Regions from separate parts of the Pseudomonas izuensis genome, predicted to be linked through region 1. Evidence: predicted binding sites of a transcription regulator. Region 1 holds the regulator's gene; each other region holds the start of a gene.
The links. The regulator FliA, encoded in region 1, starts transcription of late flagellar genes. The targets are predictions, from matches to a motif close to CTAAAGTTTNNNNNNNNNNNGCCGNTAA.
Positions count from the first base shown of each region.

Region 2: LAB08_RS08280 (methyl-accepting chemotaxis protein) is a predicted target of FliA. The motif match lies at 2,968-2,995, and genes of this name have one in related genera.
Region 3: motA (flagellar motor stator protein MotA) is a predicted target of FliA. The motif match lies at 2,653-2,680, and genes of this name have one in related genera.
Region 4: LAB08_RS23865 (methyl-accepting chemotaxis protein) is a predicted target of FliA. The motif match lies at 3,060-3,087, and genes of this name have one in related genera.

Region 1 covers NZ_AP017423.2:5,161,163-5,166,156, reverse strand. The annotation lists gene flhF (flagellar biosynthesis GTPase FlhF) at 1-1,227, shown strand, start outside; gene fleN (flagellar synthesis regulator FleN) at 1,344-2,174, shown strand; gene fliA (RNA polymerase sigma factor FliA) at 2,171-2,911, shown strand; gene LAB08_RS22905 (chemotaxis response regulator CheY) at 3,078-3,449, shown strand; gene LAB08_RS22900 (protein phosphatase CheZ) at 3,469-4,257, shown strand; gene LAB08_RS22895 (chemotaxis protein CheA) at 4,312-4,994, shown strand, end outside.
Region 2 covers NZ_AP017423.2:1,823,778-1,828,771, reverse strand. The annotation lists gene LAB08_RS08285 (type I polyketide synthase) at 1-2,700, opposite strand, end outside; gene LAB08_RS08280 (methyl-accepting chemotaxis protein) at 3,026-4,591, shown strand; gene LAB08_RS08275 (alpha/beta family hydrolase) at 4,855-4,994, opposite strand, start outside.
Region 3 covers NZ_AP017423.2:529,038-534,031, reverse strand. The annotation lists gene rsgA (small ribosomal subunit biogenesis GTPase RsgA) at 1-369, shown strand, start outside; gene motB (flagellar motor protein MotB) at 551-1,570, opposite strand; gene motA (flagellar motor stator protein MotA) at 1,733-2,584, opposite strand; gene LAB08_RS02330 (HDOD domain-containing protein) at 2,751-4,292, shown strand; gene LAB08_RS02325 (rhodanese-like domain-containing protein) at 4,334-4,994, shown strand, end outside.
Region 4 covers NZ_AP017423.2:5,364,414-5,369,407, forward strand. The annotation lists gene LAB08_RS23855 (glycerophosphodiester phosphodiesterase) at 1-743, shown strand, start outside; gene LAB08_RS23860 (PepSY domain-containing protein) at 950-1,255, shown strand; gene LAB08_RS23865 (methyl-accepting chemotaxis protein) at 1,320-2,945, opposite strand; gene LAB08_RS23870 (transporter) at 3,220-4,242, shown strand; gene LAB08_RS23875 (inorganic phosphate transporter) at 4,493-4,994, shown strand, end outside.

The sequences.
Region 1 (4,994 bases):
ATCGCCGGTGGTGTCGAGCTGACGGCTGCCCTGGATTACAAACTGTCGGCGCTGGCTCCGCGCGTTCCGAACATGGAACTCGAAGACGAGCTGCGCAAGACTCAGTCGCGGATCGTCACCGCCCAGGCCGAATTGAGCCTGCGCAGCGAAGGCGAGAGCGACAACGCCACCAATCGCCAGTTGTTCGCAGGCCTGCCGCTCACCGCCGCCGAGCCGCTGATCGAACCGACCTACGCCGAGCCCCGTCGCCCTGCGCCGGCCCCTGTTGCTGCGCCTGCGGTTGATCAGCGCGTGTTCGACTCGATGCGCTTCGAGCTCAACGGCCTGCGGGAGCTGCTTGAAGTTCAGCTGGGCTCTTTAGCGTGGAACCAGCTGCAGGGCAGCCGTCCGGACCAGGCGAACCTCTGGCGCCGCCTGCAACGCATTGGCCTGTCCGGTCCGTTGTCGCGGGATTTGCTGGCGCTGATCACCGACATCGAAGAGCCCCGCCAGGCCTGGCGCATGTTGCTGGCACACCTGGCACGGATGATCGCCACACCGGAAGTCGAACCGCTCGAAGAGGGCGGTGTGATTGCCATGGTCGGCCCTGCCGGCATGGGCAAGACCACCACCCTGGCCAAGCTGGCTGCCCGTTACGTGCTTAAATACGGCGCACAGAACATCGCGCTGGTGAGCATGGACAGCTATCGTATTGGTGCCCAGGAGCAACTCAAGACCCTGGGCCGGATTCTCAATGTATCGGTGACCCACGTCGATCCGGGGCAATCGCTGGTGCAGGCACTGGATCCACTGCTGCGCAAGCGCGTCGTGCTGATCGATACCGCCGGCCTGCAAGCCAGCGATCCGGCCCTGCGCATGCAGCTTGAAAGCCTGGCCGGGCGTGGCATCAAGTCAAAAAATTACCTGGTCCTGGCAACCACCAGCCAGAAACAGGTTCTAACCGCCGCTTATCACAGTTACAAGCGTTGCGGGCTCGCTGGCTGCATCCTGACTAAACTGGATGAAACGGCGAGTCTGGGCGAGGTGTTGAGCCTGGCCATCAGCCATGAATTGCCGGTGGCCTACCTGACCGACGGCCCGCGGATCCCGGATGATTTGCATCTGCCGCGTCGTCATCAACTGGTCAGTCGGGCCGTTAGCGTGCAAATGCAGGAAGAGCCCAGCGAAGAAGCCATGGCTGACATGTTCGCTGATATCTACCACAGCCCGACCAAACAGGTAGGCTGAGGTGAAAATGAATAGTTTTTGTACCTACATCGATGGTCTGCCATGCATTGTTCCATTTGCGAACGCGCAGCCAGTAATGTGGCCTCCGTCTATGCAAGACAAGGTAAAGAAATAACATGGGCAGCATGCATCCCGTACAGGTGATCGCGGTGACCGGCGGCAAAGGTGGCGTCGGGAAAACTAACGTGTCAGTGAACTTGTCCCTGGCTTTGGCTGAGCTTGGCCGGCGCGTCATGCTGCTGGACGCCGACCTGGGGCTGGCGAACGTCGACGTTCTGCTGGGCCTGACACCCAAACGTACCCTGGCCGACGTGATCGAAGGCCGCTGCGAGCTGCGCGACGTGCTGTTGCAGGGGCCTGGCGGCATCCGCATCGTGCCGGCCGCGTCCGGCACCCAGAGCATGGTTCATTTGAGCCCGGCGCAGCATGCCGGCCTGATCCAGGCGTTCAGCGACATCGGCGACAACCTCGACGTGCTGGTGATCGACACCGCTGCGGGTATTGGTGACTCGGTAGTCAGCTTTGTGCGCGCGGCACAGGAAGTATTGCTGGTGGTCTGCGACGAACCGACTTCGATCACCGACGCCTACGCCTTGATCAAATTGCTCAACCGCGATTACGGCATGAACCGCTTCCGCGTCCTGGCGAACATGGCGCAGAGCCCGCAGGAAGGTCGCAACCTGTTTGCCAAGTTGACCAAGGTCACGGACCGCTTCCTCGACGTCGCCCTGCAATACGTCGGCGCCGTGCCTTACGACGAAAGCGTACGCAAGGCCGTGCAGAAACAACGTGCCGTCTACGAAGCCTTTCCGCGTTCCAAGTGCTCGCTGGCCTTCAAGGCAATCGCACAAAAGGTCGATACCTGGCCGCTGCCGGCCAACCCGCGCGGGCACCTGGAGTTTTTCGTCGAGCGCCTCGTGCAACAGACGGCAGGACCGGTGCTATGACAGCCAGCGGTTACAACCTCTACAAGAAGTCGGCGCGTGACGCGCAGTACGAGCTGATCGAGCGTTACGCGCCACTGGTCAAACGCATTGCCTACCACTTGCTGGCGCGCCTGCCGGCCAGCGTCCAGGTCGAAGACCTGATCCAGGCCGGGATGATCGGCCTGCTTGAAGTGTCGACCAAATACGACGCCAGCAAAGGCGCGAGTTTCGAAACGTACGCGGGCATCCGTATCCGCGGCGCCATGCTCGACGAAGTGCGCAAGGGGGACTGGGCGCCACGTTCGGTCCACCGCAATACCCGCATGGTCAGCGACGCCATTCGCTCGATTGAAGCTAAAACCGGCCGTGACGCTAAAGATCACGAAGTTGCGGCCGAACTCCAATTGAGTCTCGACGATTATTACGGGATTTTGAACGACACCCTGGGCAGCCGGTTATTCAGTTTCGACGATCTGTTGCAGGACGGCGAACACGAAGGGCTGCACGAGGATGGCGCGAGTGCTCATCTCGAACCGTCACGCGATCTGGAAGATGAACGCTTCCAGGCGGCGCTGGCGGACGCGATTGCCAATTTGCCGGAGCGTGAGCGACTGGTGTTGGCGCTGTACTACGACGAAGAGTTGAACCTCAAGGAAATCGGTGAGGTCCTGGGGGTCAGCGAATCTCGGGTCAGCCAGTTACACAGCCAGTGCGCGGCCCGTTTGCGGGGGCGTTTGGGAGAGTGGCGAGCGCGCTGAAGGCAGTGTGGGGGCACTGCGACGTGGCTGGTGGGGTGATGAACCGCGCCGGTCTCGATCCGCTGTACTCCAGACAGTCATCGAGTGCTTTGCCAGATTGATTGAAATGGCGCGTCCAGGTGCTGGGCGCGTTTTAGTCTGCTTGGAGGTCGAATTGGACAAGAACATGAAAATCCTCATCGTTGATGACTTCTCAACGATGCGGCGGATCATAAAAAACCTGTTGCGTGACCTGGGGTTCACCAACACGGTCGAGGCCGACGATGGCACTACCGCCATTCCGGTACTCAACAGCGGGAGCATCGACTTTCTGGTAACGGACTGGAACATGCCTGGCATGACCGGTATCGATCTGCTGCGCCACGTGCGTGCCGATGAAAAGCTCAAGCACCTGCCGGTGCTGATGGTGACCGCTGAAGCCAAGCGCGAGCAGATCATCGAAGCGGCCCAGGCCGGTGTAAACGGCTATGTGGTCAAACCCTTCACGGCCCAGGCGTTGAAAGAAAAAATCGAGAAGATTTTCGAACGCATCGGTTGAACTGCGCCACGGGGGAGCTATGGGGCATAACGAATCTTCGCAGGGCGATTTTGAATCGACCTTGAAAAAACACGCCGTCGAACTGGTCGCGAGCCTTGAAAAAGGCAGGTTCGGCGATGCTGTGCAATTGATCCATGAGCTCAACCAGACCCGTGACCGCGGCCTGTATCAGGAAGTGGGCAAGCTCACCCGCGAGTTGCACAGTGCGATCGTCAATTTCCAGATCGACCCGCACATGCCGCAAGCCGAGGAAGTGTCACAGATCACCGATGCCACCGAGCGTCTGGGGTATGTGGTCAAGCTGACCGAGGCCGCGGCCAACCGCACCATGGACCTGGTGGAAAACGCCACGCCGCTGGTCAGTCGCCTGAGCGAAGAAGCCCAGGCCCTGAGCACCGACTGGGGACGGTTCATGCGTCGCGAAGTCGGGGCTGAAGAGTTCCGCGAACTGGCGCGCCGGGTCGACGGCTTCCTGACACGCAGCGCCGAGGACGGCCGCGCGGTGTCGAGCAATCTCAATGACATCCTGCTTGCCCAGGATTACCAGGACCTCACAGGTCAAGTGATCAAGCGTGTGACCCAACTGGTCACCGAAGTTGAAAGCAACCTGCTCAAGCTCGTACTCATGGCCAGCCAGGTGGACCGCTTTGCGGGCATCGAACATGACCGTGATGCGATGCTTGCCGAAAAAGATCCACAAAAACATCTCTCTCAGGGTGAAGGTCCGCAGATTCATGCCGATAAAAGAGAAGACGTTGTGTCCGGTCAGGACGATGTGGACGATTTGCTATCCAGCCTGGGTTTTTAGGGTTCGGAATTTTAGGTTTTTTGGGTTTTTAAACCTGTTAGGAGCACACCATTAATGAGCTTCGGCGCCGATGAAGAGATCCTTCAGGATTTCCTGGTTGAGGCCGGCGAGATTCTAGAGCAACTGTCCGAGCAACTGGTCGAGCTGGAAAGCCGGCCGGATGATGCGGACTTGCTCAATGCAATTTTTCGCGGTTTTCACACTGTAAAAGGGGGCGCCGGCTTCCTCCAGCTCAACGAGCTGGTGGAGTGCTGCCACATCGCCGAGAACGTATTCGACATCCTGCGCAAGGGCGAACGTCGCGTCGATTCGGAACTGATGGACGTGGTTCTCGAAGCACTGGACGCGGTGAACAGCATGTTCAGCGAAGTCCGCGAGCGCAGCCCGATCACGGCGGCCACACCTGAACTGCTCGCGGCACTGGCCCGTCTGGCCGAGCCGCAAACGGCAGACGAGGCTGCACCTGCGCCCGTTGCCGAAGTGGTTGAAGAGCCTGTCGCACAAAGCGAATCGGGTGACATCACCGACAATGAATTCGAACAACTGCTGGACTCGCTGAACGCCGTCAAGGCTCAGGCCGAGGCGCCGGCGGCTGCACCTGCACCTGCTGGCGATGGCGTTGCCAGCGACGAAATCACCGATGCCGAGTTCGAGTCGTTGCTCGACCAATTGCACGGTAAAGGCCAGTTCGCCGTGGATGCGGTGGTGGCCCCTGTTGCACCTGCCGCGCCGGAGGC
Region 2 (4,994 bases), 3.3 Mb from region 1:
CGGGTAACCCAGCAGCGGATGGACGCGGTTGCGGCTCAGGTTGCCGGAAGACTCGGGCGTGTCGACATGCCAGTGACGCTCGCGTTGCCAGGCGTAGTTGGGTAGCTGCACGAACCGGCCGGTGTGGGGAAACAGGCATTGCAGATCGATGTCGACGCCGGCAATCAGCACTTTAGCCAGCGTGCGATCGATCAGCTGTGGACTTTCTTCACCGCGCAGCACCGTCGGGATAACAACGCCTTCAAGCGCCTGGCTGGCCAGCGCATCGGCCACATAGGCACGCAGGATCGGGTGTGGCCCGACTTCCACGAAGACGTTGTAGCCCTGCCTGGCGAGCGCTTCACTCGCCGACTGGAACAACACCGGATACCGAATGTTTTTCCACCAGTATTCAGCGTCCAGATGCTCACCGGCCAGCACGTCACCGGCCACGGTCGAATACATCGGAATACGGGCAGGCCCCGGGACGACATCGCTCAATACGTCGATGACTTGATCGGCAATCACCTCCATGGCTGGCGAGTGGAACGCATAATCGAGCGCCAGGCGACGGACGAACACCTGACGCTCGGTCAACGCCTGCTCCAGAACGTCCAGCGCAGGTACCGGACCGGCGACGGTTGCGCCTTTGAAACTGTTCTCACCCGCGACCACCAGCTCGCCGTCCAGGCCGAGCGTTCGCAACAGGCTCAGCGTGTCGGCACCCGACAAACCGACTGCCGTCATCTTGCCACAGCCCTTGGTCAAGCCTTGCAGGCGACTGCGATGGTAGATCACACGTGTGGCATCGCTCAGCGTCAGGGCACCGCATGCCCAGGCGGCAGCGACTTCACCGACGCTGTGGCCAATGACGGCCACCGGCACCACGCCTTTTTCGGCCAGCATGCGGGTGACACCCACTTGCAAGGCAAACAGTGCAGGTTGCGCGAATTCAGTCAGATGATAACGGTCATCACCCTGCTCGCCCGCCAGTTCGCCAATCAATGAATAACCGGACAGCGGTTGGAAAATGGCGTCCACCTCGGCAACCGCCTGATGGAAAATCGGGTCGGCCAGTAATGACTTGCCCATGCCCTGCCACTGCGATCCATTGCCGGAGAAGACGAACACCGGTCCGCTTGCCTGATCCAGGGCACGGCCGCTTTCCAGCACCGTCGACAACGCCGGAACGCCCGGCTCAGTGGCGAAGTCCAACAGTGCCTGGGCACTCCCCAGGGCTTGTGCGCCAAACACCACGACCCGTTGCGGGTGCAACTCGCGTCGAAAGATCGACTGGTAGGCCACGTCGTAAAGGTCGGCCGACTCTGGCCCGGACAAAAATTGCGCGAGTTGTTCGGACTGAGCCGCAAGCGCTGCGCTGTCCTTGGCAGTGACCATCAGCGGCACCGTCTGCCCTTGCCGGCTCGGCGCTTGCGGCACAGGTGGCGGACTTTCCAGGATGACGTGGGCGTTGGCCCCGCCAAAACCAAAGGAGTTGACCCCGACCACCAGTTTCCCATCGGCTTTGAGCGCCTGGGTTTCGGTGACCACACTGAGGTTGAGGTCAGCGAACGGAATGTTTGGATTGAGTTTCTTGATACCGATGGTGGCCGGTACCTTGCGTTCGACCACGCAGTACAACGCTTTCATCAAACCGGCAACACCCGAGGCGGCTTCCAGGTGCCCGATGTTGCTTTTGATCGAACCGATCAGCAGTGGCTTATCCACAGGGCGCTGCTGCCCCAGTGCCTCACCGATGGCCCGGCTTTCGATCGGATCGCCCACTGGCGTGCCCGTACCGTGAGCTTCCAGGTAGTCGATGTCCGCCGCATCGATGCCGGCGACGTCATAGGCCTGCTTCATCAGGGCAATCTGCGCCGTCGCGCTCGGGACGGTCAGACTCGACTTTCGCCCATCCGTATTGGCTGCGCTGCCGGCAACGACGGCCAGGATCTGGTTACCGTCCTGGATCGCCTTGTCGTAATCCTTCAGGTAGAACAGCCCCGCGCCTTCAGACCGGACATAGCCATCGGCGGATTCATCGAACACATGGCATTGCCCCGTACGCGACAACATGGATGCCTTGGCAAAGATCAGAAAACCGAACGGGTGAAGATGCAGGCTGACACCACCGGTAATCGCCTGCTCTATATCGCCGTTCTGAATGGCCTGGCAAGCCTGGTGAAAGGCAATCAGGGAAGAAGAGCACGCCGTGTCGATGGCCATGCTCGGACCTTGCAGGTCATAAAAGAAAGATAACCGGTTGGCGGCGATACTGAAGGTATTACCGGTAGCGGTTGCGCCATCGACCGTCGACATGTCATGCGCCAGGCGATACCCATAGTCGACACTGGCAATCCCCAGGTAAACACCGCAATCGCTGCCACGCAGGCTCGACGGCTTGACGCCGGCGTTCTCGAACACTTCCCAGCCAAGTTCCAGCAACAGACGCTGCTGAGGGTCCATGACCGCCGCTTCACGAGGAGAAATATTGAAGAACCCGGCATCGAACGTCGAAATATCGCCCAGGGAACCGGCAGCAAACGTATAGGACGTCGCAGGGTTTGCCTTGTCCGGGTGCAGGAACTCGTCCTTGGACCAACGGGAAAAATCCGCTTGGGTAATAAAGCTCTGTCGATCCAGCAGGTGCGGCCAAAAAGTTGCAGTTGTAGAGCCTGGAAAACGGAACGACGTCCCTATAATTGCAACTTTCTTACGCATTACGACTAGCCCTTTTTATACCCGGCCCCTTTGAAGAAGGCCGAACAACAATCAAATTCCATTAATGTAAATGCTGGTAAACCGGCGACACCCTGGGTGTTATTTACTTCTTCCTACCTGACCGAAGATAACGCCCTACGCAAAATAGCGGCGAATCATACGCGCCGAGTCCATCAAGGGGAACCTGAAAAGTTCAACCGCCGGGCAGGAAAATTCCTTCAGTTCACGCTCCCGATTTGAGACATACGTCAGGCTTTCGAAAAAATACTCAACAAATACACGACCCGGCCGACAACCTTTGAAAGCCTTGCGGATAAAACATGCCATGCGTAACAACCAGCCAATTACACAACGCGAACGGACCTTCCCGGCTCAGCAACGGTTGATTTCCACCACCGATTCCAAGGGCATGATCACCTACTGCAACGATGCCTTCGTCGAGATCAGCGGGTTTTCTCGTGAGGAACTGATCCGTGCGCCGCATAACCTGGTGCGTCATCCCGACGTTCCTTCTGCGGTGTTCGCACATATGTGGGGCACACTGAAACAAGGCTTGCCATGGATGGGTATTGTCAAGAATCGCTGCAAGAGCGGTGATCATTACTGGGTTAACGCCTACGTGACACCGGTCTTCGAAGGCAATCAGGTGATCGGTTACGAGTCGGTGCGGGTCAAACCCACCGCCGAACAGATCCGCCGCGCCGAAGCGCTCTACCAACGCATCAACCAGGGCAAGTCGGCCGTTCCTACTACCGATAAATGGCTGCCGGTCCTTCAGGATTGGCTACCGTTCATTCTGGTCAGCCAGTTGAGCTTCACTATCGGCGCCTCGCTCAACTCCCACTGGGGTTTCGCCCTGGCCGCCGGCCTTTCGGTGCCGCTGGGCCTGATGGGCCTGAGCTGGCAGCAACGCGGGATCAAGCGCCTGTTGCGACTGGCCGAGCAGACCACGTCCGACCCCTTGATCGCGCAGATGTACACCGACAGCCGCGGCGCCCAGGCGCGCCTGGAGATGTCGATTCTCAGTCAGGAAGCACGCCTGAAAACCTGCCTGACCCGTCTGCAGGACACCGCCGAGCACCTGACCGACCAAGCGAAACAGTCCGATGCCTTGGCGCATAACAGTTCCAGCGGCCTGGAACGCCAACGGGTGGAGACCGAGCAAGTGGCCACCGCCGTCAACCAGATGGCGGCCACCACTCAGGAAGTCGCCAGTCATGTACAGCGCACGGCCGATGCGACGCAGGAAGCCAATCGCCTGACCGGCCGCGGTCGTGACATTGCCGGGGAAACCCGCGAAGCCATTCAGCGCCTGTCGGCCGCGGTCGGGGAAACCGGCCTGACCGTGACCCAACTGGCCAAGGACAGCAATGAGATTGGTGGCGTGGTCGACGTGATCAAGGGCATTGCCGACCAGACCAACCTGCTGGCGCTCAACGCCGCCATCGAAGCGGCCCGTGCCGGCGAAATGGGTCGTGGCTTTGCGGTGGTGGCGGATGAAGTCCGGCAACTGGCGCAACGCACCAGCGAATCCACCGGGCAGATTCACGCCCTGATCGCCAAGCTGCAACAGACCGCCGGCACCGCGGTGCAAACCATGGAAGCCGGACATCGCCAGGCCGAAGAGGGTGTGGCTCGGGTACTGGAAGCGGATCAGGCACTGGTGGGGATCAGCGAAGCGGTGGCCAACATCACCGACATGACCACCCAGATCGCTGCGGCGACTGAAGAGCAAAGTGCCGTGGCCGAAGAAATCAGCCGCAACATCAGCAACATCTCGCACCTGGCCGACCAGACCTCGGAACAGGCGCAGAACTCGGCGCTGCTGAGTGAAGAGCTGACCAAAACGGCCAATACCCAGTATTCGTTGGTGGAGCGGTTTAACCGCTGATTGATGCTGCGAACAAAAAACCCGGATGGTGGAAGCCTCCGGGTTTTTTATTGTCAGTCTGAAGGTGATGTTGCCTGTTCGGGCCTCATCGCTGGCAAGCCAGCTCCCACAGGGTTTTGTATTGTTCACAAAGTCCGAATCACACCACAGATCACTGTGGGAGCTGGCTTGCCAGCGATGTGTTCACAAAGTCCGAATCACACCACAGATCACTGTGGGAGCTGGCTTGCCAGCGATGAGGCCATCACTGCCGGCAAAAAAACTCACTGAAGAAATGCAGCCACTCTCTGCGCCGCAGCCGTCAAATGCTGTTCATGGCTAAACCCCGAAGCCTTCAACGGCTTCAAATCATGATCCCCCGCCACCAGCCAAAACACCTCGATGTTCGGTGACAGGTCGTATC
Region 3 (4,994 bases), 2.1 Mb from region 1:
GGCAAGTCATCGCTGGTCAACAGCCTGCTGCCGGATGTCGAGACCCGTGTCGGCCCGCTGTCCGAGCTGTCCGGCCAGGGCACTCACACCACCACCACCGCACGCTTGTTCCACTTCCCCGGTGGCGGTGAGCTGATCGACTCCCCGGGTATCCGCGAATTCGGCCTGGGCCACGTCAGCCGCGCTGACGTCGAAGCCGGCTTCATCGAGTTCAACGACCTGCTCGGCACCTGCCGCTTCCGTGACTGCAAGCACGATCGCGAACCGGGTTGCGCCCTGCTCAAGGCCCTGGAAGATGGCCGTGTGCAGCAGCAACGGATGAACAGCTACCGCTCGATCATCGCCAGCCTGCCGGAAAACGGTTACTGAGCCGTTTCGGGCAGACATGAAAAAGCCGCGATCATCTCGCGGCTTTTTTTCGCCTGGGCTTTTGTTGTGACTCCAACATTGCCTTCGCGAGCAGGCTCGCTCCCACAGTAGTGCGCGTTGCCCTTGTGGGAGCGAGCCTGCTCGCGAAGAGGGTGGGTCAGCCACCCCTCATTTATCTAAATCACTGCTTGGGCGCTTCACCCGGTTTCGGTGCCGGGTCATCGAACAGGTTTAGCCGTTCGCGCAGTTCGTGGGCCGGCAACGGCTCCTTGTCTGCCGGCAACGCATTCGGGTCGGCAGGCACTTCGCCCGGACCGCCCTGCCCTTGCGTTGGTTCCGGCGCCGGTTCCGCACCTTGCGAACCTTCGATGGCGCGCTGGGCTTTCTTGGTCAGTACGATGATGTCGATACGGCGGTTGACCGGATTGAATGGATGTTCGCGGTCAAACAAGGCCGACGAGGCATAACCGACCACCCGCGCCACTTGTGCATCCGGATAGCTACCTGCGACCAGCGCCCGGCGAGCGGCGTTGGCACGGTTGGCAGAAAGCTCCCAGTTGCCGAAATCACCCTGGCCGCTGTATGGCTTGGCATCGGTGTGGCCGCTGATGCTGATCTTGTTCGGCACGGCCTTGATGGTGTCGGCCATGGCCAGCAGGATGTCTTCGAAATACGGCTTCAGACGGGCACTGCCGGAGTCGAACATCGGCCGGTTCTCGGCATCCACGATCTGAATGCGCAAACCGTCCGGCGTGATCTCGAACATGATCTGGTCTTTGAATTTCTGCAGCTGCGGGTTTTCTTCGACCTTGTTTTGCAACTCTTGCAGCAACAGTTCGAGGCGCTCCTTCTCCACCATCTCGGCCATGCCTTCGACCTGTTCGGCGTCGACAGTCACCTTGTCCGGCTGCGGCTGGGATTTCACCTCGGGGTTGAGGGTTTTTTCCGGCGCCAACTCTGGCGTACCGCCCAGATCAATGATGTACGGCGTGCCGCTTTCGGTGAAGCCGATCGGGTCCTTGAAGTAACCGGCGATGGCAAGCTTCTGTTCCGGTGTCGCCGTGGACAACAGCCACAACACCAGAAAGAACGCCATCATCGCCGTGGCGAAGTCGGCGAAGGCGATTTTCCACGCCCCACCGTGATGCCCGCCGGCATAGCGCTTGACGCGCTTGATGATTATCGGCTGATTATTTTCCATGGAGAGTGCTCTGTCTCACAAATACTGTTCCTTTTTGACGGTGTCTGTTGTCGCCATACGGCGTTGCCGCTCCTCGCCATAGCGGGCTATGACTCGTCGCGGCGCCTTGTCTGGCGACACCAGCCACTCGCCAAAAAAGGAACGTATTTGCGAAACAGAGCACTATCGACCACGAACCGCTTGTTCCAGCTCAGCAAAGCTAGGACGGTGCGCCGGGTACAGAACCTTGCGTCCGAACTCCACGGCCAGCGATGGCGGCATGCCGGAAGCCGAGGCAACCAGCGAGGCCTTGATGGCTTCATAGATATTCAGTTCTTCCTTGGCGTCGTGAGCCAGGGAATGGGCCAGCGGACCGAAGAAGCCGTAGGCGGCGAGAATACCGAAGAAGGTACCGACCAGTGCCGCACCCACGTGCAGGCCGATGGATTTCTGGTCGCCGTCACCCAGCGAGGCCATGGTCACCACGATCCCCAGTACCGCGGCGACGATACCGAAACCGGGCATGCCATCGGCAATGCCGTTGACGGCATGGGAAGGGTGTTCCAGTTCCTCCTTGAGGCTATAGAGTTCCATGTCGAACAGACCTTCAAGCTCATGGGGGGCCATGTTGCCGGAGGACATGATGCGCAGGTAATCGCAGATGAACGCGGTCATGCGCTCGTCCTTGAGGACCGACGGGTACTTGGCGAAGATCGGGCTCGCGGCAGCATCTTCGATATCGCCTTCGATGGCCATCATGCCTTCGCGGCGACTCTTGTTGAGGATCTCGTAAATCAGGCCCAGGACTTCAAGGTAGTAGCCATTGTTGAAACGCGAACCGAACATGCTCAGGGACTTCTTGAGCACGTGCATCGTCATGTGACCGGGGTTGGCCTGCAGGAATGCGCCGAGGGCCGCACCCCCGATAATCATGACCTCGAAAGGCTGGATCAGGGCGGCAATTTTGCCGTGTGAGAGCACGTATCCGCCGAGCACGCTCGCGAATACGACGATGATGCCGATTATTTTAGCCATAGGTAGGAGAGCACTTACTGAGTCGGGTTCAAGGTCATATTCGGAAGTTAAAAAATCTCTTCTTCTACTTATCGGCAAAACTGCGCCAGACTATAGCCAGTTCAGGCGAAAAGCTAATTTGACCCACTCCGTGCATAGGTAATCCAGACGATGATCGCCTCCAGACATGGCTAACGAAACGAACGTCCCGGCTCCAAAACCAACCACGCTCGAAGGCTGGGTCAAGCTTCTCGATGGCGTGCGCCTACCCATTCCGCAAGCCAGTCACGACCTTGTCTGCCGGGCGATCCGCGACAGTCGCAGCTCGCTGCGCGACATCGCCGAATTGATGCAGGACAGCCCGGCCCTGGCCCTGAGCCTGATTCGCGAAGCCAATCGACACACGCATGGCAGCATGAGCGAACCCGCGGAAAACCTTGAGGTCGCGCTCAATCGCCTCGGCCTGAAGCGCACCGAAGAATTGCTCGAGCGCCTGCCGGCCGAACCCATGGCCGAGATTCCAAAGGCGCTGCGTCAATTGCAGATGATCAGCCAGCACGCCACTCAACAGGCCAACGGTTTTTTTGCCAGCCGCCTCGCGCGCCTGTGGCAGGACATTCATTGGGGCAGCCTGCTGTTCCTCTCTCCACTGTGGCCCCTGGCACTGACCCACCCGCAATTGCTCGAAGACTGGGAACTGCGAGTCATCCATAAAGGCGAGTCGGCGCGCAAAGTCGAAAAGCAATTGTTCGGCGCTCGCCTGCTGGAAATCGGCCTGGCGCTGGTGGACACCTGGCGCCTGCCGATCTGGGTGCAACAGGGTTATAAACTGCTACTCACCGAGCAACGGGAACTGGTGAAAGTCCTGCGCATTGCCCGCGACAGCGAACATCCATTACGCCAGCAAAACCGCCTCGATGACGACCCGACCCTGCGCCGTTGGCTTAATCAGCCGGCCAACACAGTGCTGCTGGCCAACGGCCTGGCACTTTCGGCGCAACAGGCCTGGGACAGCCCGCACAGTGAACGCTGGCAGTACCTGACCAGTCTTTACCTGCAAATGCCAGTGGACGAGGTGCAACAACAGTTACACCAACAGGCGGCTAACAGCGGACGCCATCATGCGATGCCAGACCTCTGGCACCCTGCCGTTGCACTGATCTGGCCGTGGGGCACGAACCGTGTCCACGCCGGCCTGCTGCCAGCCCCGGCGCCAACCGCCGAAGACCTGGCCAAGTGGCGCAGACAATGCGCCGAGTTGCTGATCGAACCGAGTCGTTTCACCAACGCCATGCACCTGACCACCTCCGCCCGTGACGCACTGGTCGCGTGCGGCATGCGCCGGGTCATGATCCTGATGGCCGACCGCACCCACGCCAATCTGCGGGTGCATCAGACTGCTGGACTACCGAAAGAGGTGGCCGGGCTGAATTTCACGGTCAGCCAGAGCACCGTGCTGCAACGCTTGCTCGCGCAACAGGCCCAGGTGCGCCTGACCCCGGATAACAACGCGCAATTCTCCGCCCTGCTGCCCAACAGCCTGCGTTCGCAGTTCAGCGGTGAACACTTGTTGCTGCGATCACTGGTCAACAATGGCCGGGTGATCATGATCGTCGTGGCGGATCAGGGCGGCGGACCGTTTTCAGAGATCACCCTGCAAGCCTTCGGCAAAACCGCGCAGTGCATTGAGAAAGCCCTGCACAGTTTTAGCCGACGCGGCCAACAATAAGCTGCGCTACAATCCTCCCTTTTGTGCCCTGGAGACCTCACATGCCTGACTTCTCTGGCTTGCCGCTGGTGATCGAACCGAGCGACTTGCTCTCTCGTCTCGACGCCCGCGAACTGATCCTGGTGGACCTGACCAGCAGCGCGCGCTATGCCGCTGGGCATATCCCCGGCGCACGCTTTGTCGATCCGAAACGCACGCAACTCGGCCAGGCGCCAGCGCCTGGGCTGATGCCGCCGCAAGCGGCACTCGAAGCACTGTTCGGTGAGTTGGGACATAACCCTGACGCGGTCTACGTGGTTTATGACGACGAAGGCGGCGGTTGGGCCGGACGCTTTATCTGGCTGCTGGATGTCATCGGCCACAGCAAGTACCACTATGTCGACGGTGGCCTGACCGCCTGGCTGGCAGAAGGTTTTCCCATGTCGATCCAGATCCCGCCTGCGGTTGGCGGTCCGGTGGCATTGACCCTGCACGACGAGCCCACCGCCACCCGCGAGTATCTGCAAAGCCGTCTCGGTGCAACCGACCTGGCGATCTGGGACGCGCGCGGACCGCTGGAGTTTTCCGGTGAAAAAGTACTCGCGGCCAAGGGTGGGCACATTCCCGGGGCGGTCAATTTCGAATGGACCGCGGGCATGGACAAGGCGCGCAACTTGCGCATCCGCACCGACATGCCGCAGATCCTCGAACAACTCGGGATCA
Region 4 (4,994 bases), 200 kb from region 1:
CCGCATACCCGGATCGCGCACGCCCTTCCTACGCGGGCCTGAACATCCTGACCCTCGATGAAATCATCGACATCGCCCAGGGCAATCCGCAGCACCAACCGGGCCTGTACATCGAGACCAAGGAGCCGAAGCAATTTCCCGGCATCGAGCATGACCTGAAAGCGAAACTTCAGGAACGCGGCTGGCTGATCCCGGCCGGTTCGGCAGTGGCGAAAAGCGAGCCGGCGGTCGGTCAGGGGCCGGGCAAGGTGGTCCTGCAAACGTTCGAGAAGAGCAGCCTCGAACTGCTGCAAAAGGAAATGCCGCAGGTGCCGAAGATCCTGTTGCTGTGGGTCGGCGAGGGCAACATTGAACCTGTTTCGAAGGTCACCTTTGCCGAGTCCGGCGAGAAAGACAAAGCCGCCTATTACGCCAAACAGGCGCCGAAAGACAAAGCCGAGTTCCAGCGCTGGGTCGACTACGCCAAGGCCCAGGGCGCAATCGGCACCGGCCCGTCCGCCGCGCTGACCCAGGGTGGCGATCAGAGTTACGCGGATCTGGTGCACCCGTGGATGAACCGGTACACCCACGATCAGGGCCTGCTGGTGCACGTCTATACCATCGACGATGCCGTGGATTATCAGAAGGTCATGGAAGCAGGGGTTGATGGGATCTTTACCAACCGTGCCAGTGAGTTGTTGAAGTTCTACAAACGCCCGGCGGCGGTGAGTGTCGATCAGGTGTTGAAGAACAACGGGTATTGATCCGGGACCGAGGTGTTTGCATTCGCGAGCAGGCTCGCTCCCACATTTGATCTCGGTAGGTCACAGAATTTGTGTAAGCCAATGAACCACTGTGGGAGCGAGCCTGCTCGCGAAGGCTTTAGTTCGGACAACGGGGATTTAAGGCTGAATTAAGTTGCCACGGATAACCTGATCCCACTTAAACAGCTCCCCCAGGAAAGACGCTCATGAAAACCTTGACTGCCCTGTTCGCGGTTGCAACCCTGACCCTCGCTGCCGGTCTGGCCCAGGCCGATGTACGAGTGGACGAAATTCCACAACTGGTCAAGGACGGCAAGATCAAGCCACTGGAAGACCTGAACCAGATCGCGCTGCAACTGCATCCGGGGGCGACCATTACCAAAACCGAACTGGACAACCACTTCAACGGTTTCGAGTATGAAATCGAACTGCGCGACGCCCAAAACGTGAAGTGGGACGTGGACATCGATGCCGCGACCGGCAAGGTTTTGAAAAACAAACAGGACAAATAAATCCGCTTCAACACCAGCCGCACGATGTTCCGATCGTGCGGCTTTTTTTCGTCTGGCCGATGGGTCAGGCGCTCAGGCGCGCCGTCACCTCGTTCAACTCTCCCGACAACCCGTGCAGGTTGTTGCTCGCCGCTTCGGTGCGCTGCACGTTGTCCAGGTTGGTACTGGCGATGCTGGTGATTTCGGTGAGGTTGCGCGAGATGTCTTCGGCCACCGAGGTCTGCTCTTCGGCGGCGGTGGCGATCTGGCGGTTCATGTCGCGGATGGCTTCCACGGCCAGGGTGATGCGCTCCAGCATGGCGCCGGCCTCGGTCACTTGCTGGACACTTTCCTCGCTGCGCGACTGACCGCTTTCAATCGCCTGCGCGGCATCCACCGCGCCGGTCTGCACGGTCTGAATGATCTGGTTGATCTCGATGATCGACGCCGCCGTGCGTTGCGCCAGGCTGCGCACTTCATCGGCCACCACCGCAAACCCGCGCCCGGCTTCACCGGCACGGGCCGCTTCGATGGCAGCGTTGAGCGCCAGCAAGTTGGTCTGTTCGGCGATACCGCGGATCACTTCCAGTACTTTGCCGATGCGACCGCTGTCGGTTTCCAGCTGACGGATGACTGTGGCGGTATTGGCGATTTCGCCGCGCATCCGGGTAATGGTGTGGATGGTGCCCTGCATGACTTTTTCGCCCTGCTGCGCCGAATGGTCGGCGTCATCAGCGGCACGCGCCGCATCGGCGGCATGGCGGGCGACTTCCTGGGCGGTGGCGGACATTTCGTTCATCGCCGTGGCCACCTGATCGGTACGGTTGAACTGCTCATTGGTGCCGGACGCCATCAGGGTCGCGATCGCATTCAGTTCACCGCTGGCGCTGTCCAGATTCGTGGCGCTGCGCTGCAACCGGTTGAAGGTTTCGGCGAGAAAGTCGCGCAGCGTATTGGCGGCCATCGCCAGTTTGCCCAGTTCGTCCTGACGGGTGCTGGCCACGCGCTCGGCAAGCTTGCCCCGGCTGAGTTGCGCCACGTATTCGATCAGTTGGCGAATCGGCTCGACCAGGTTGCGGTTGACCAGCCACAGGCTCAGCAAACCGATCAGCAGACCCGAGACCAGCATCACGATGATCCCCAGCATCACGGTGTTGTCGGCACTGGCGCTGATCAGCTTCGATTGCTCGGTGCCCTGCTTGCGCAACTCGTTGACCAATTCACTCATCTGATCGCTGGTCGCGCGGTCCACGCCTTTGACCGCGGTGTCGCCCACCGTCGGGTCGGCGCCAGCCGCCACGTAGGCATCACGGCCCTTCTGGTAAGCGGCGCCCAACTGGCGATGCTCATCGCGCAGGCGCTCGATGCGAGCCTTGAGTGACGGCTCGATGTCCTTCTGCCCCGCCAGTTCGCCGAGGATGCCCTGCACATCGCGCTGGCGGTCCTCGAACTGCTTCCAGTATTTGTCCAGGTCCGCCGGTTGCTTGCCGCGCAACAGAACGTTTTTCCACTCTTGCACCTGCACCTTGAATTGCAGGTTGGCTTCGTCGATCAATTGCGACGTGTGCAACGGCCCTTCGATCAAGTTGGCGTAGCGCTGCACGCCGCTGGAGAGAAAGTGAAAACAGGCCAGGGCGATCAACAGCATCGCAAACAGGCTGCCGCTCAACAGGGCGAGAATTTGCGCTCTCAAGGACTTTTGCAAAAGCATCGGAAGGTACTCGTGGCAGGAATGAGACACGCCCGGTGAAGGCGTGAAAGGTGTTCAAACATCCCTGTCTGCGGCGTTGGCTTTGGGCCAAGGGCGCGCAACTTACCTCAAGCGGGATCGGCGTGCCAGAGCGGTTCTTTAGCTGAATCCGACCGCCGGTATGGCCATTTTTTGCATTCACTTTGTCGTCACAAAAACGTCATGAAGCCTTGCGATGATGCGGCTCAAGTGAACCTGTAAAACCCGCGACAGGCGCCTTCCCTTGCGAGTCCTCATGAACCACAGCATCGATCAAAGCCATCGCGATACGGATCTGTTCGGCCTGCTCTACGGCTTCAGTTTCCGCCCGGGCGAGCGCGGGCGGGAGATCGACTCGGCCAGGGCGTTGCAATGCCTGCAACAACCGGACGACAGCGACGAATTCCTCTGGCTGCACCTGAATCTCGCCCATGCCGCGTGCGAGCGCTGGATGAAAAGCCATCTGGAATTGCCCGACGAGTTTTTCGAAGCGCTGCATGAAGGTTCACGCTCGACGCGCATCGAGCATGTCGATTCGGCATTGTTGGCGGTGGTCAACGATGTGGTGTTCAACCTCAGCAGCATGGTCTCGTCGGATGTCTCGACGCTGTGGGTGTGCGTGCGCAGTCGGTTGATCATCAGTGCGCGCCTGCAACCGCTGCACTCGGTAGACAAGTTGCGCTCCTCGGTGAAGGCCGGCGAGCGCTTTCGCTCGCCCCTGGAATTGCTGGTGCACCTGCTGCGCGATCAGGGCGAAGTGCTGACGCAGATCGTGCGCAAGACCAGCCTGAGCGTGGATCAGATCGAAGACGAGTTGCTGTCCTCGCGCCTGTCCACCAACCGCGCCGAACTGGGCGCCAACCGACGGGTGCTGGTGCGCCTGCAACGCCTGCTGGCGCTGGAACCGGGCTCGTTGTTGCGACTGCTCAATCGCCCGCCGCCTTGGTTGCAAAAGGAAGACGTCAAGGAGCTGCGCAAATCCACCGAGGAGTTCGCCCTGATCATCAACGACATGACGGCGCTGAGCGAACGCATCAAGTTGTTGCAGGAAGAAATCGCCGCCAACCTCAACGAACAGAGCAACCGCACGCTGTTCACCCTGACCGTGGTCACGGTGCTGGCGCTGCCGATCAACATCATTGCCGGTTTCTTCGGCATGAACGTCGGCGGCGTGCCGCTTTCCCAGGACCCGGAAGGCTTCTGGATTCTGGTGGCGCTGGTCGCGACATTCACCCTGATTGCGGGACGCTGGGCGTTTCGTAAGCGACGGGATTATTGAACACGCTTGAAATCCTGTGGGAGCGAGCCTGCTCGCGAAAGCGGTGTGTCAGACACACAATTGTTGAATCCAATACCGTTTTCGCGAGCAGGCTCGCTCCCACAGGTTTCAGGTTTCACCGCGACAGAGGAGTGGTGGATTCGGATGATCGGATCCACAAAAAGCCCAAACCCTGACCCAAAGCAGCCTCCCTGTAACATTTCGCAACGATCATGGCGGATACCCCCTTCCCTCCAAAGGAATGTCCGGCATGGCTACGCCTTCCTTCTCCCCCGCCCAGGCGCCCACCAGTAGCGGTAAACCGCAGTTCGATAAAAAACCCGGTCTGCTCACCCTCGTGGTGTTTTTCGCGGTGCTGGCCTTGGGGCTGTTGTTTACTGCCTACAGCCTGATGCACGACATGAACGAACTCGGCACCGTGGTGACCACCTGGACGCCGTTTCTGCTGTTGGGCGTGGCGTTGGTCATTGCCCTGGGCTTCGAATTCGTCAACGGTTTCCATGACACCGCCAACGCCGTGGCCACGGTGATTTACACCCACTCGCTGCCGCCGAATGTCGCGGTGGTGTGGTCCGGGTTCTTCAACTTCCTCGGGGTGTTGCTGTCCAGCGGCGCGGTGGCGTTCGGCATCATCGCGTTGCTGCCGGTGGAGCTGATTCTGCAAGTCGGTTCCTCCGCCGGTTTCGCGATGATCTTCGCCCTGCTGATCGCGGCCATCCTGTGGAACCTCGGCACTTGGTGGCTGGGCCTGC